DNA from 3 places in the Pokkaliibacter sp. CJK22405 genome. Region 1 is predicted to be linked to each of the others. Evidence: predicted binding sites of a transcription regulator. Region 1 holds the regulator's gene; each other region holds the start of a gene.
What was found. The regulator LexA, encoded in region 1, represses DNA repair genes until DNA is damaged. The targets are predictions, from matches to a motif close to TACTGTNTANNTANACAGTA.
Positions count from the first base shown of each region.

Region 2: a site for LexA is predicted at 1,131-1,150, ahead of dinB (DNA polymerase IV). Genes of this name have one in related genera too.
Region 3: a site for LexA is predicted at 2,506-2,525, ahead of ACKC9G_RS18295 (S24 family peptidase). Genes of this name have one in related genera too.

Region 1 is NZ_JBKKHQ010000003.1:1,729-6,468, forward strand. It holds gene dinG (ATP-dependent DNA helicase DinG) at 1-1,962, opposite strand, end outside; gene lexA (transcriptional repressor LexA) at 2,184-2,807, shown strand; gene ACKC9G_RS02425 (cell division inhibitor SulA) at 2,810-3,271, shown strand; gene ACKC9G_RS02430 (hypothetical protein) at 3,415-3,690, opposite strand; gene ACKC9G_RS02435 (DUF6586 family protein) at 3,731-4,255, opposite strand; gene topA (type I DNA topoisomerase) at 4,303-4,740, opposite strand, start outside.
Region 2 is NZ_JBKKHQ010000012.1:246,115-250,854, reverse strand. It holds gene ACKC9G_RS08360 (M48 family metallopeptidase) at 1-70, opposite strand, end outside; gene ACKC9G_RS08355 (RluA family pseudouridine synthase) at 182-1,021, shown strand; gene dinB (DNA polymerase IV) at 1,176-2,273, shown strand; gene ACKC9G_RS08345 (EAL domain-containing protein) at 2,270-4,740, opposite strand, start outside.
Region 3 is NZ_JBKKHQ010000029.1:43,761-48,500, forward strand. It holds gene ACKC9G_RS18285 (substrate-binding domain-containing protein) at 113-1,135, shown strand; gene ACKC9G_RS18290 (YbiU family protein) at 1,122-2,375, shown strand; gene ACKC9G_RS18295 (S24 family peptidase) at 2,627-3,076, shown strand; gene ACKC9G_RS18300 (acyltransferase family protein) at 3,210-4,346, opposite strand; gene ACKC9G_RS18305 (acyltransferase family protein) at 4,376-4,740, opposite strand, start outside.

The DNA of each region.
Region 1 (4,740 bases):
CATCGAGATTTCCATAAAAGGATTCCCTCCCCGCTTCTCAATCCACTCGGCGAGCCCTGCATCTACAGGGTTATCCGGTACAGCGAACGGAATTTTCGCAATGATAACATGAGTTAAGTACTTACCGGGCAAATCTATACCTTCTGCGAAAGATGCCAAACCGAAAAGCACACTTCCCTCTCCATCATCAATTCGCTCTTTGTGTATACGCAAAACTTCCTGCTTGCTCATTTCACCCTGTGCCGTGACGCGTTCCTGCCAGCGCGGAATCATAGCCTCTTTCACCGCCTCCATTTGGCGACGGGAACTGAAGAGAACCAGAGAGCCTTCATTAGCATCCAGCGTAGACTCAAGCCAGCGTGTGATTTCTGCAGTGTGAGCATCCGCATTGCCGGGCTCTGCCTGAATTTTGGGCACCCACAACTCAGCAGCGGCGGGATAGTCAAACGGACTTTGAACCCGCTCATAGCAACCATCAGAGGGCAGTCCAGCCCGCATCATCAGCCGGTCAAAACGATTAAGCGCCGTGAGTGTCGCGGAGCAAACAACGGCAGCAAAACAACGATTCCAAAGATTTTGACGCAATCTTTCTGCCGCCAGAATAGGACTGGAGCAAAGATTAGTATCCAGCGTGTCTTGATAATCGAGGCGCTCCGCCCAGCGTGCCAAAGGTATTGCACCCTCAGGATCGCTGTTAGCATAGGTCCCGCAGAGCGCTCTGGCATCCTGGACGCGGGCCAGCATTTGCCCGACAACCGGAAACCAGGACTCAGCTTCTTTAGCCGATAAATCAGGGTCATCGCCACCCATCGCTTGCTGCAAACCACGGTTGAGACGATCCAGCAGTGCTGATAAAGCCACAAAACCCTGGCGCAATTGTTCGGCAATTGTTTGAACTTCCCCTGGCACACGCCCCTCAGCGAATCGATGCACCGGACGCGCATTATCCGCAAAGTCGTCCCAGGTAACCAAATTACTGATCAGCTCATTGAGGTACAGCAGGTTTTGCTCAAGAGGACGAATTTCCGAAGGTATTTGCTCGACCGCTCTCACCATCTCCCCGGTAAGTCGTAACTGAGCCGCCATTGAGGCCATGCTTTTATTCAGCTGTTTAAGCCAGCGGTCGGTACCACGCAAAGTCATAGAAAAGGTGAAGTGGCCTAAAGCTTTATCAGGCAAATGATGTCCTTCATCGAAGACATAAATAGCTTTCTCGGGAGCTGGAAGAATAACACCTCCGCCCAACGATAGATCAGCCAGAACCAGATCATGGTTAGCGACGATACAGTCAGCTTCTTCAACAGACTCGCGCGCTTTATAAAACGGGCACTGGTTATAGAACTGGCAACGGTGTCGGCTACACTGCTGGTGATCGGTAGTGACCCGGGACCAAAGATTATCCGGAAGAGGATCAATCAACGCATCTTTATCGCCATCCCAGGCACCGGTAGCCCACTCCTTTAACAAGCTCTCAAAAACGGCGAGTTGATCTTTATCCTGAAGAGTGTCCTGCTCAAAGAGAGCCATAGTCGGATCATTGGCCTGACCGCTGGTAAGTCGATCAAGCTTTTGTGGGCACATATAGCGAGCACGCCCTTTAGCCAGAGCATAACTAAAAGTCATGCCCGCAAATTTGACGAGATCAGGAAGATCCTTCTGAACGATTTGCTCTTGTAACGCAACAGTCGCGGTGGAAACAATGACCTGTTTTTTCCAGGCACGCGCCAGAGGTATTGTCGCAAGCAGATAGGCAATAGTTTTACCTGTGCCAGTGCCTGCTTCTATTACACAAAGGTGATTTCCTTCCTGCCGTTTACTCTCATTGTCCTGAACAATGCCTCCAAGAGTGCGTGCTATTGAGCCAATCATCTGGCGCTGCCCCAGACGCGGTTTTAACTCGCGCGCTTTGAGGTAAGTTCGGTAGGCAGTTTGAATTGCCTGCTTTTCGACATCGCCAAGCATGAAAGGTTGTACTCCGGATAACTGGATCAAGCGCAGAAAGTGTAACGGTTTTCATCGGGTCACGTCGCCTGCTTTCACAACACTGCCTTATCAGAGCTGACCAGAAAACTAACTCCAGGGGATGTTTGAGAGGCAGGTAATGCGAGACAACCACTTTCTTTACATCGAGATTTTACTGTATATACTTCCATGTACTGTATAAACAAACAGATATTAAGACAATGATTAAACTTACTCAGCGCCAGTCAGAAGTTCTTGCCTGTATTCGTCGCTACATTGAGATGACAGGCTTTCCGCCCACTCGCGCAGATTTGGCACGTGAGCTGGGTTTCCGTTCTCCAAATGCCGCCGAAGAGCATCTAAAGGCACTGGCCCGTAAAGGGGCCATTGAAATCATACCGGGTGCTTCTCGTGGCATTCGCCTTCCTGATGAACCTTCATCCAGCAACGACGAAAGCTTTCAGGGCCTGCCTGTGATAGGCCGGGTTGCTGCCGGTAGCCCGGTACTTGCACAAGAACACATCAGTGAACACTGCCAGGTGTCTCCGGAATTCTTCAATCCGAAAGCAGACTATTTACTTCGGGTACAGGGGATGAGTATGCGTGATGCGGGCATTCTTGATGGTGATCTCTTGGCCGTTCATCGCACCCAAGATGCTCGCAATGGACAAATCGTCGTAGCAAGACTTGGCGATGACGTCACTGTTAAACGTTTTGAGCGCCAGGGCAACAAGGTTCAACTTATTGCAGAAAATCCTGACTTCTCACCTATCGAAGTCGACCTGAAAAATGAAGAACTGATCATCGAAGGACTTGGTGTCGGAGTGATTCGCAGAGGTAACTGATAATGCAGATGCAGCAGGAGTTAATTTTCTCTCAACAGAGCAGCCTTGTAGTTCCACCCATGCAATGGAACTCAGAGCTGTCTTTGAAAGAAGCAGACAATGACACGGAGGGAGGAATTACCGAAGTTGTAATCAGCCCAAAACAAGCAGGAAACGTGCAGTGGCTTTTACCACTTCTGGCCCAGCTTAGTTTCGATAATCGCTGGTTTACGTGGATTTCCGCTCCTGCAAGCATCGACAAGAACAGTCTCTTGAGTACCGGCATCGATCCCAACAAATGCCTGCTAATCAAACCCAGCGAACATCTATCAACTTATACCTTGGCCACAAAGGCATTACGGCTTGGTAATTGTCATCTCGCAGTATGCTGGCCCACCAAAGAAATTAGTACGCATGAGTATGAAGGGCTTGAGAGAGCAGCAGAAGAAGGTGATAGTCGCTGCATTCTGATTAGAATGCGTTAAGTGGTAGTTTTTAGCGCATTAGCTATCGATTAGCCCTGCCAGCATTCGCTACGCGTGAAATGACGATTTTAACCTGGGCTATTTAACCTTATAGTTTATGGTCATGCCCAAGATTACGCACTTGGGCAACCAGACTTGACATATTAATGAAGAATCTTCGGCCGCTCTTCTTCCCGGGCCTTCTCTTCCTTTTCTGCAAGACGCTCAGTAATGGCATGGACGCCTGCTGTCAGCATTTCACGTGCCATTTCAGCGTAATCATCTCCCATGAACTCTTTCATTTCAGAGGTGATATTAAGTCGTATTAATGGCAAAGCTTCAGACTCTTCCTGAATCTGTAGCAATAACTCGCCACTCTCGAGCTCAACAATTTCAAGCACTCGGGTCTCTTCCAGAATACCCGCCAGTTTATCCGCCACGTCTACTCCTCAAACTCCAGTCAGCAAACACATTAGCTGCTTACCACTCCTGAAGTGTTTTTCTACCTTCTTCAATGATATCGCGAAGATTCTTTAGCCAGCCTTGCAGCTGCTTTTGCACGTCTTCGTCATTTTGATGATCAGAATCCACCTGAACCACCTGAATCTCCGAGGCGCTAGCGGCAGGAGATGTAAGCCCTGCATCCTCTTTAACCTGCCAACAAGCCTGATACGCCCTTGAGAGCTGGCTTAGCCAAGAACTCTTACTTTCAAGCAAAGCTACCAGTGCCACGTACTCAGGCCCTTCGAAACCGCGCTCTTCAAGCAGAGAACCAAGATCAAAGTCTGAGCACAACTGAACCGCCGGAATGCTGTATGCCTCAGCCAGCTCCACAAGATAGGCACGATAAGCAGCGTACAGGTGAAAAAGTACGGACTCCTGATAGGAATCAATCAAGGCATGACGATGCCAGCTTTGTGCTGACATCGCTTGGCTCAACGCTTCCAGGTGCAGGCGAGCAAAGTAGAGTTTCTGATTGGTACGGCGAGCGTACAACGATGACATAGCGACTCCTGACTACCCTGAAAGGCAAAAGGTAGAGTTAAAGGCACTCAGCCTTCAACCCATTTCCCATCCTTGAAGTGCGCTTTCCATCCCGTGGCTTTACCGTCTTTTTCCGTCATCACGTATTGCTCTTTTGTCTTGCGACTAAAGCGAACCATGGTTGGATTGCCATCCTGATCCTTAACCGGCGCTTTCATAAGGAAATCGTATTTAGGATCGATTTCATTTTTATGGGGCAAAAGCTCGTGAATGAAAGGCGCCCGGGTTTCACGATTTTTTGGAAACTTACTCGCTGCCAGAAAAAGTCCTGTAGCACCATCACGCAGAACGTAATGATCCTCAACTTTGCTGCACGCCAGCTCAGGCATAGGAACGGGATCCATTTTGGGTGGAGCCGCCTCACCATTTTTCAGTAACTTGCGGGTATTGGAGCAGGACTCATTGGTACAGCCAAAGTATTTTCCAAAGCGACCAGATTTGAGCTG
Region 2 (4,740 bases), on a different contig from region 1:
CACGAACCTGCAGGGCAATCGTCTTTTTGCGACGGGCACTGCGGCGAATGTCGACATCAATATCGCGCATGAAAAACTCGGTCCGGAACGCTAAACAAGGTGAAAGTGCCGACAGCGCAAGCTGAGATCAGCGGGGAAATCACGTAAGATGGGCAAGCTTACCACATTACGAACGGGCCTTATGACCTCTCCCAGCTTTGAAATCACCGTTGCCACTGCCGGCCCCACGGCTATTGAATGGATTGCTTCCGTCAGCGAGCTGCCCAAGGCCCGCATCAAGGATGCCATGAACAAGGGTGCCGTCTGGCTGACCCGCAAAGGCCAGTCGGATAAACGCCTGCGCCGCGTTCGTTTTGTCCCCTGTGAAGGCGATATTCTGCGCTTTTACTACGACCCGGACCTGTTGAACCGAACCGCCCCTGAGCCGGTGCTCCTCAAGGAGTTTAAACAGTATTCCCTCTGGTACAAGCCACCCGGACTCTTATCACAGGGCACGGCCTTTGCTGATCATTGCAGCCTGCTGCGTCAGGTGGAAGTCAGCACCGGGCGTGAGGTTTACCTGATCCACCGCCTCGACCGCGAAGCTCACGGTCTGGTGTTACTTGCCCATCAGGGCCGTTTGGCAGCGCAGCTCTCTCAGCTGTTTCAGCAACGTGATGTGGATAAACGCTACTTCGTGCGCGTAGCAGGCACCCTGCAAAGCAGTGACTGGACACTGATTGACCAACCGCTGGATGGCAAGGCTTCCCGTAGCCAGATTCGCACCCTGTGTCACGAGAATGGCAACACCGTGCTGGAAGTAAAGATCGACACCGGCCGCAAGCACCAGATTCGTCGCCACCTTTCCGCCTTTGGCCATCCAGTACTGGGCGACCCACGCTATGGCAAGGGCCACAGTTATGAGGCGGGCATGCAATTGGTCGCCGCTGAACTGACCTGGCAATGCCCCATCGCCAAGATGGAGCGCCATGCCAAACTGGCAGAGCTGCACCCACAAGCGCTGTACGACTGGCCTGTCTGATTCCTTGCGCCAACATGCCACCTTGCCCGCACTGCGTCGTCTGACGCGGTGCGCTTGCCGATATAAAACCTCACCGCGGCGATGAATCCCTGCCAAGACAACGCCAGATAACTGTATTAAAATACAGTACTTTGAACCCTTAACAGGTCAGGTTATGGCGCAGCGCAAGATCATTCACTTCGACTGTGATTGCTTCTACGCATCGGTCGAGATGCGCGACTGTCCGCCGTTTCGCGATATTCCTCTGGCCATTGGTGGCCGCCCGGACAAGCGTGGCGTCATCTCAACCTGCAATTATCCTGCGCGCAAATTTGGCATCCACTCGGCGATGCCCTCCTCTCAGGCCATGCGCCTCTGCCCGGATCTCACGCTCATTCCCGGCGATATGGCCAAGTACAAAGCCGTGAGCCAGCAATTCATGGCGATTCTGCAGGAGTTCGCCGAAGAGGTGGAGCCGCTCTCTCTGGATGAAGCCTTTATCGATGTGAGCGAATCGACCGCTTTTAATGGCAGCGCCACCCTGATTGCCCGCCACATTCGTGAACGGGTTCGCCGCGAACTGGGCATCACCGTTTCAGCAGGTGTTGCGCCCAACAAGTTTCTCGCCAAAGTCGCCAGTGACTGGCATAAGCCGGATGGCATGAAGGTGATCACGCCAGCAGAAGTGGATGACTTCGTGAAGGCGCTCAAGGTCAATAAGCTCTGGGGTGTGGGTAAAGTCACTGCCGCCAAGATGAACCGGCTGGGACTTTTTACCCTGGAGGATATGCAGAAGTGGCGCGAGGAAGACCTGATCGAGCATTTCGGCAGCTTCGGAGCGCGCCTTTATCAGCTTTGCCGAGGGGTCGATCATCGCCCGGTGGCTGTTCGCGAAGAGCGCCTGTCCCTGAGTGTCGAGCACACTTACGATCAGGATCTGCCGGATCTGGCTACCTGTCTTGATAAGCTGCCCAGTCTGCTGAAAGAGCTGGAGGAGCGTCTCGCTCGCCGGGGTTTGAGTCAGCATGCCCAGGGCAATGTGCTGAAGATGAAATTCCACGACTTTCAGCAAACCACCGTGGAGCGCAGCCGTAACCGACCTGATCATGATTATGCCAGCCTGATGGCGGCGGCCTGGGAGCGTGGCAATAACAAGGCCGTGCGTCTGATTGGCGTGGGCGTACGCCTGTCGCAGGAAACCGCCGAGCGCCTGCTGCAACCCCAGCAGCTCACTCTGGCCTTAGATCAAGGCACCAGCCACTCCAGTGACTAACCCGCCAGCGGCGGCGTCAGACCGGGATCACCATTACCGGGATAGCAGCTTAACCAGCGGGCACAGTCGAGCGCATTCATGGCCGGCGCGATCAGATAGCCCTGATATTGATCACAGCCCGCCTCTGCCAGAAATGCCTGCTGCGCAGGGTTTTCCACCCCTTCGGCAATCACGGACAGGTTCAGGCCATGGGCCAGCGCAATGATGGTCTGGGCCAGATGCCGGTCTTCGTAGACCTCCGGCAGCCCGGCAACAAAACTGGCGTCGATCTTCAGGTAGTCCACCGGCAAATGCTTGAGATAGCCAAGGCAGCAAAAGCCCGTGCCGAAATCATCCAGCGCCACGCCCACCCCCAGCGCACGAAGCTGCGCCAGCCCTTCCTGAACGGAGGCAGCCTGCGCCGGAATAAAGCTGTCTTCGGTGATTTCCAGATCCAGCAACTGCGGTGGAATCTGGTAATAGTCGAGTAAAGAGCGAATGTCATCCACCAGCGTGGTATCGAGCAGATCCGAGGCGGACAGGTTCACCGCGATGGGTAAGTGCGGGCCGTCATGAGTGAGCCACCGTTGCAACTGATGGCAGGCAGTTTCCAGTACCCAGCGCGTGATACGCGGCATCAGCCCCAGCTGTTTGGCCAGCGGCAGAAACACCTCGGGCTTGCGCATCCCGTCCGGGCCAGGCCAGCGAATCAGCGCCTCAAGCCCGACCGGCTGCTGGTTCGCAAAGTGCAGTTTGGGCTGGTAATGCAGTTCAAAATCACCGTGTTTAAGCGCCTGATACATCGCCATCTCCAGACTGAGGCTGGCCTGACTGGCTTCCTCCAATGGATGACGAAACAGGCTAAAGCCGTTACGGCCATTGTCTTTGGAGCGGTACATCGCCGTATCCGCACGCTTGAGAAGCAGCTCAACGCTGTCGCCATCGTCCGGGTAACAGGCAATACCGATACTGCAGGAGAGATGCAGTGACTGACCATCAATCACAAAGGGGTCGGACATGGTCTGCAGAATGCGCTCGGCCAGATGATTCAGGCTCGCGGAATTCTCAATGGCCGGAATCAGCAGGGTAAACTCATCGCCACTCAGACGGGCCGCCGTGTCATTCTTGCGCAGCACCCGCGTCAGACGCTTGGCCACAATACTGAGCACCTCATCACCGACACTGTGACCAAGACTGTCATTGATACGCTTGAAGCGGTCCAGATCGAGGAACAACACCCCAAGACGCTGATGCTCCAGCCGTGCTTTCTCAAGCGCGCGCTCCAACCGGGCCTGAAACAGACGGCGGTTAGGCAGCCCGGTCAGTTCATCAAAATAGGCCAGTTTTTCGATTTGCTGCTCACGAATCTTGCGCTCGGAAATGTCACTGAAGATGGCCGCGTACTGGCGCACATGACTGGTGTCATCATAGATGGCAGTGATACTGATCCACTGGGGATAAATCTCACCATTCTTGCGCTGGTTCCAGATCTCCCCCTGCCAGGTGCCCTGCGCCAGCAGCTCTTTCCACATCGCAGCGTAAAAGGTGTGGTCGTGAAAACCTGAGCTTAGCAGGGCGGGCGTTTTACCGATGGCCTCTTCCGCGCTATAGCCGGTGACCGCGCTAAAACTTGGGTTGACCGCCTGAATCACCCCTTTGGGATCGGTGATGATGATGGCATTCAGGGAGGCTTCAATCACTTTCTCTGCCAGACGCAAACATTCCGTCGACTCTTTCAACGCCTGATTGCGCTGATCCAGCACCGACTGCAACCGCGATACATAGAGATATTCGATACTGCGAAGGATGTCGGAATAGCAGAGCAAGGCGATGATCTCACCCCCGCCATTGGTCACGCCCAGATGATTCAGCCCGGCCTGCTCCATGCAGTTGCGCGCCATCAGGAGTGGCGTGCCCAGAGCCACGGTAAGACAAGCCTCCTGCGCCAGTTCGCCAATAGCCAACTGAGTTTCAGGCTGCGACAGATAGGCGACCCAGTCGCGCTCGCAGGCAATGCTGCAGTGGCCGTCACCATGGTCGACCAGAAACGCTTCACGCTGCTCCCTGTGCATACGCTCAAACACGGCTTGCGCAGGAGAAGTCGCCGCTACGCGCATGGGTTCGCGGGTAATGGTGCTGTCGATTTCACGCAGGGAAAGGTAATACTCAACGCCCTGATGGCGGATCAGATCGCTCAGGCTGAACATGCCGCCTGGGTGTCCGTCGGCATCCACAATCACCAGATGCCGCACACCTTCACGCTGCATCACCAGACCCGCTTCACGCAGGCTTGACCCTGCCGCCAGGGTTTTGACCGGTGAGCTCATGTGATCCGACACCGGGGATTGCAGCTCCTGTGGACAGGCCGCCAGCCGCGTGGCATCGCGCTCGGTCCAGATACCGAGCAGCCGACCGTCTTCGACGATAACCACGGCGCTGCAATTGCCTTCAAACATCTGCCGCACCACGTCCTGCAGCGGGGTATTCG
Region 3 (4,740 bases), on a different contig from region 1:
CCACGAAAGCCTCCACCAAAGTCTAGACCTGGGCGCCTTGCAGCCACCCAAAACCCATACTAAATTGACCAGAACATAACAATGAAAACGTTTTCAAAGAGAACTCCCTCGAATGAGCACTCCTTCACGCCCGGCAACGATCAAAACCATCGCTGCTGATACGGGCTATTCCATCGCCACAGTTTCCCGCGCTTTATCGGGTAGCGATGCATTGAAAAGCACTACGCGCGAAGCCATCAAGGAGGCCGCCGAGCGTCTGGGCTACCAGCAGGATCGAACTGCCGTTCGGCTTAAAACCGGCAGAACTCAGGTCGTCGCTTTTATTCTTAACCGTGAGGATCAAAGCCACGCTTTTGCCCGTTTGATGCTGCTGGGGATGACTGATGCGCTTAAAGAAAGTGGCTACCACGTCATTATTATTCCGGAGCAGGCTCAGGAAAGCCCTTTGGATACTGTGCGCTTTGTCGTCGAGCAACGCGCTGCTGACGGGCTGATTCTTACCCACACGCTGCCTGAGGATCCGCGGGTGGCTTACCTGACAGAGCAAGACATCCCGTTTGTCACTCATGGCAGAACGCTCATGAACTCTCGCCATGCCTACGTCGACTTTGATAATGAATCCTTCGCTTATCAGGCAACCCGCGCGTTGATTCAGAAAGGACGTGAGCAGATTTGCCTGATCCCTGCACCCTGTCATCAGAGTTATCGCGAGCACATCATTACGGGTTATCAAAGAGCCATCACAGAGGCGAATCTGCCTAGCCACATAGTGCATGAGCTTGACCTTAACGCCGCACCAGAAGCACTGGAGAAGTTGGTGCTCAGCCAGATTGGGCAGACCGATGCCTACGTAGTCCCACAGGAAAATGCGGCTTTGCCGGTGATTTCCACCCTGCAACGACAGGGCTACCGCATTGGCTCTGATATCGACGTTGCCGTCAAACAAGTCACCTCAATGACCGACTATCTCAATCTGCCGCTTCTTCGCTGTCGTGAAAACCTTCAGGCGGCAGCTCAAACCATGGCCCGCCAGCTACTGACACAGATGAATCCCAACCGATTCCCTGCCCTGTCTTCAGGTCAGCATGTGCTACAACCCGCCACATTGGAGGTGTTTCCCTATGAGCCTGCATGAGAACTATCTGGACCGCATTGTTGAAACCAAGCGTCAACTCCGGAGCGACATTCCGGATCTCAAGCAACGCTTTGCCAAACTAACGCATGCGCTGGAACAGGAAGTGGGCGAGATTCTGGAGATTCAGGCTCGCGGTGAATCGCCCATCCCCCAGATACGGGCGGATCAGCTGGAAGGAGCGACGGATGACTTTAAAACCCTGATTCGTCAGCGCGGCTGTGTCATTGTTCGCGACGTCTTTCATCCGGAGCGCGTGGCTCGCTGGAACCGGGAGATTGATGAGTATCTGCACGAGAATGACTATCTCGGCAAGCGTCAAAGCCGCGCGGGGCTTGACCAATACTTCAGTGAGCTGGCCAATGGCAAACCACAGATTTACAGTGTGTATTGGTCAAAACCGCAGATTGAGGCGCGTCAGTCACAGGAGCTGGCTGGCGTCCGCCGCTGGCTGAACCGACTTTGGAATTTTGAAAGTAGTGAGGGAGCCGAGAGCAAGCCCATCTTTGATCCGGATCGTGAATGTACCTATGCCGACCGCATCCGTCAGCGTGAGCCGGGTGACCGTACACTGGGACTTTCACCGCATATTGATGGCGGTACGATAGAACGCTGGATTGAGCCAAGCTATCGTCAGATCTATCGCCATATTCTGCGCGGGGATATCAGTGATTATCGCCCCTTTGATGCGCACTACCGTACCGAGGCAAAAGAGATACCTTCTCCGGCCGTTTGCCAGATGTTTCGTACCTATCAAGGCTGGACAGCACTGACACGGCAGGGTCCCGGCGACGGCACGCTAAACCTTGTCCCGATCGCCAATGCCATGCCATGGGTGTTGCTTCGTGCTCTACAGGACGATATTGCCGAGGATGATCTTTGTGGTGCCAAAGCTGGCCGCGCTCTTTCCATCAAACCGGAGTTTCATGATCTGCTGTTACGTGCCTTCCTGCCGATTCCAGAGGTGCAGCCTGGCGATACCGTATGGTGGCATCCGGACCTGATTCATGGCGTAGAAGATGTGCATGGCGGCAAGCAGTACAGCAACGTGATGTATATCGGCGCAGCGCCGGACTGTGACAAGAACCGTGCTTTTCAGCTTCGCCAGCGTCAGGCCTTTGAACAGGGAAAATCCTGTCCCGACTTTGCCCCGGAAGACTATGAGGTTGAGTTTAAGGACCGGGCAACGACCTCAGAACTCAGCACGCTTGGCAGAATTCAGATGGGTTATGACGCCCGCTAGATAGCGCGCTGCATGTTGCCCAAGCCATTGATCTACCAATTATTTCTCTGAAATACCCTGATAAGGGCCGTGCTCGCCGGGCCTTAATTATTTCTTTGTGAAATAAATCTGCTTCCCATACAGCAAAATATACTGTACAAATAAACAGTATAAATCTGGCGCGCCAGTGCAGGTTCAAGAGGCGCTTGATCAGCCAGAGTTTTCTGATGTGAACACATGATTGCCGGTCAGCCCGGTAGTGCGAGGATCTTATGAACGCTCAACAACCTCAGGACATCACGCTGGTAGGCCGCAGTGGTTTTTTCCGTAACATGGGTCTGGCACTCCATTACGGTGAAACCAGAGAACAACTGCCCAAAGGTGACGGCAGCTCCCAGGACCAGCCACTGGATCTGAATGAATTGTGCGTTCGCCACCCCACTGCAACTTTCTTCCTACGTGCCAGCGGCGAAGCCTTTCAAGGCTCTGGCATTAGTTCGGGCGACATCATGGTGGTGGATCGCGCGCTGAATCCTCAGCACGGTGATATGGTCGTCGTGAAGCTGGATGGCGAATTTATGGTCCGCAAGCTTGCCTGCCAGACAGCCCTGCGTCTACTACCTCTAAACTCTCGCAGCCTTCCTATCCAGGTAACGGAATCCATGGATATCGAGCTTTTCGGTGTCATCGCCCATGTCATTCGCTCCATGCGAGCGGCCTGAACCAGGATTAAGCCTTGAGGTTGCCGGAGAAGAGTCATTCCCCTTCTCATCACCGGCTAAATCTCAAAAAAGACAATAAAAAAGGAGGCATCGGCCTCCTTTTTCGCTTTTCAAAATACTTACGTGAGGTGAACTAACCTCCGATAAACCAACGGCTTTTATCTTTCAGCAGCCACTTCAAGAGCTCAACGACCGCTACCGTGCCGTAAGTGAGATAGAACACCAGAAAAAGCGATGTTCCTAGCGCCCAAACGGGCTCACTGGCCGGTATATCAAAGTGCGCATGACGATGGAACATCAGCTGAATGTCACTAAAGCCCATTGCCAGGAACGGATGAATAAAGAAGATGGGGAAACTGATGGCAGCAAGATACATCACATGCTTCGTTCCGGGTTTACCCACCCAGGCCTTACAGGCAAATACCAGTAATAGACAGATCGCCATTTTCTGAATGAATTGCCAATCGACGCCTTTATAGACAAAGAACGGCTTTTGATAGTTGCCCACATGAGGCAGTACATAGGTACAAATCACCAGCGATGCAACAGCTGCAATCGCACTTGCCCAAATCAACCCACGGCGATGGGCTTCAAACCAGGCATGATGCTGAGAGAAAAGTATTCCCACCAAATAGTAAGGGGTGAAATAGACCAGGGACTGGACTGGCCCGTTGTGGGCACCACGATGGCCCCAAAGCGCAGCCACGGTAAAAAGCCCCAAAATGATCAGCTGCCAGTTCACTGGTAACCTGATATAACGGCAATGCAGTGGCGAGCACAGAAAAGTCAGCATGATGAAGGGGATGTACCAGTGCGGGAATAGCACATAGCCCTCCTGAATAATGCTCCACTCATTACTGAGCGCCTGAGCCCAGCTTTCATCAAGTAACCAGCGGTGCTCAGCAATCTGGAGAAGTGCAGCCACCAATGAGATCACCAGAAAAGGCACGGCGACGTTTTGCCACTTCTTGACCATGAAGCTTTTATATTCAAAGCGCGAATAAAACACCCGATGAAAGAAGAAGCCGGAGACGAAAACAAAGACGCCTGTGCCACCGCGCAGAATGTTCTCCAGCAACAAGGGAAAACCTTTACCTGAGCCATACACCGAGTGCCCAAGCACAATATAAATAATCGCCAGCCCACGCAGCAGATCGAACTCCACCAGCCGCTCTTTGGGTGCTTTGGTCGTTTTTACAGCCGCAGTGTCATTTGCCACGACCGGGACAACAGCCGCTTCAGATGATGCAGATACAACAGGATTTTCCATCTTGGTTTACTCCGGATCAGCCTGGCTGATCACCACCCCATAACCCAACGGCTTCGCTCACCCAGCATGGCTTTCACGCCATGCACCATAAGTACGGTGCCGTACATAAAAAGCAGATAGAACGCCAGAGTAAAGAACAGCCCCCAGCCCATGGTTCTGGGAATCGTTAACCCCAGATACGTGCTGCAGTACCAGATCGCGCTGCCGGTAATGACCGCGATAATCGGATGCAAAAAGAAGATCGGAAAGCTGATGTTGGCCAGGTGCTGCAGGTGCCCTGCTCCGGGCTTGCCAATCATCCAGCGACAGAAATCCAGCAGAAGCAGACTAATGCCAATTTTCTGTACGAACTGCCAATCCAGGCCTTTCCAGACAAAGAAATCTTTGTGGTAAT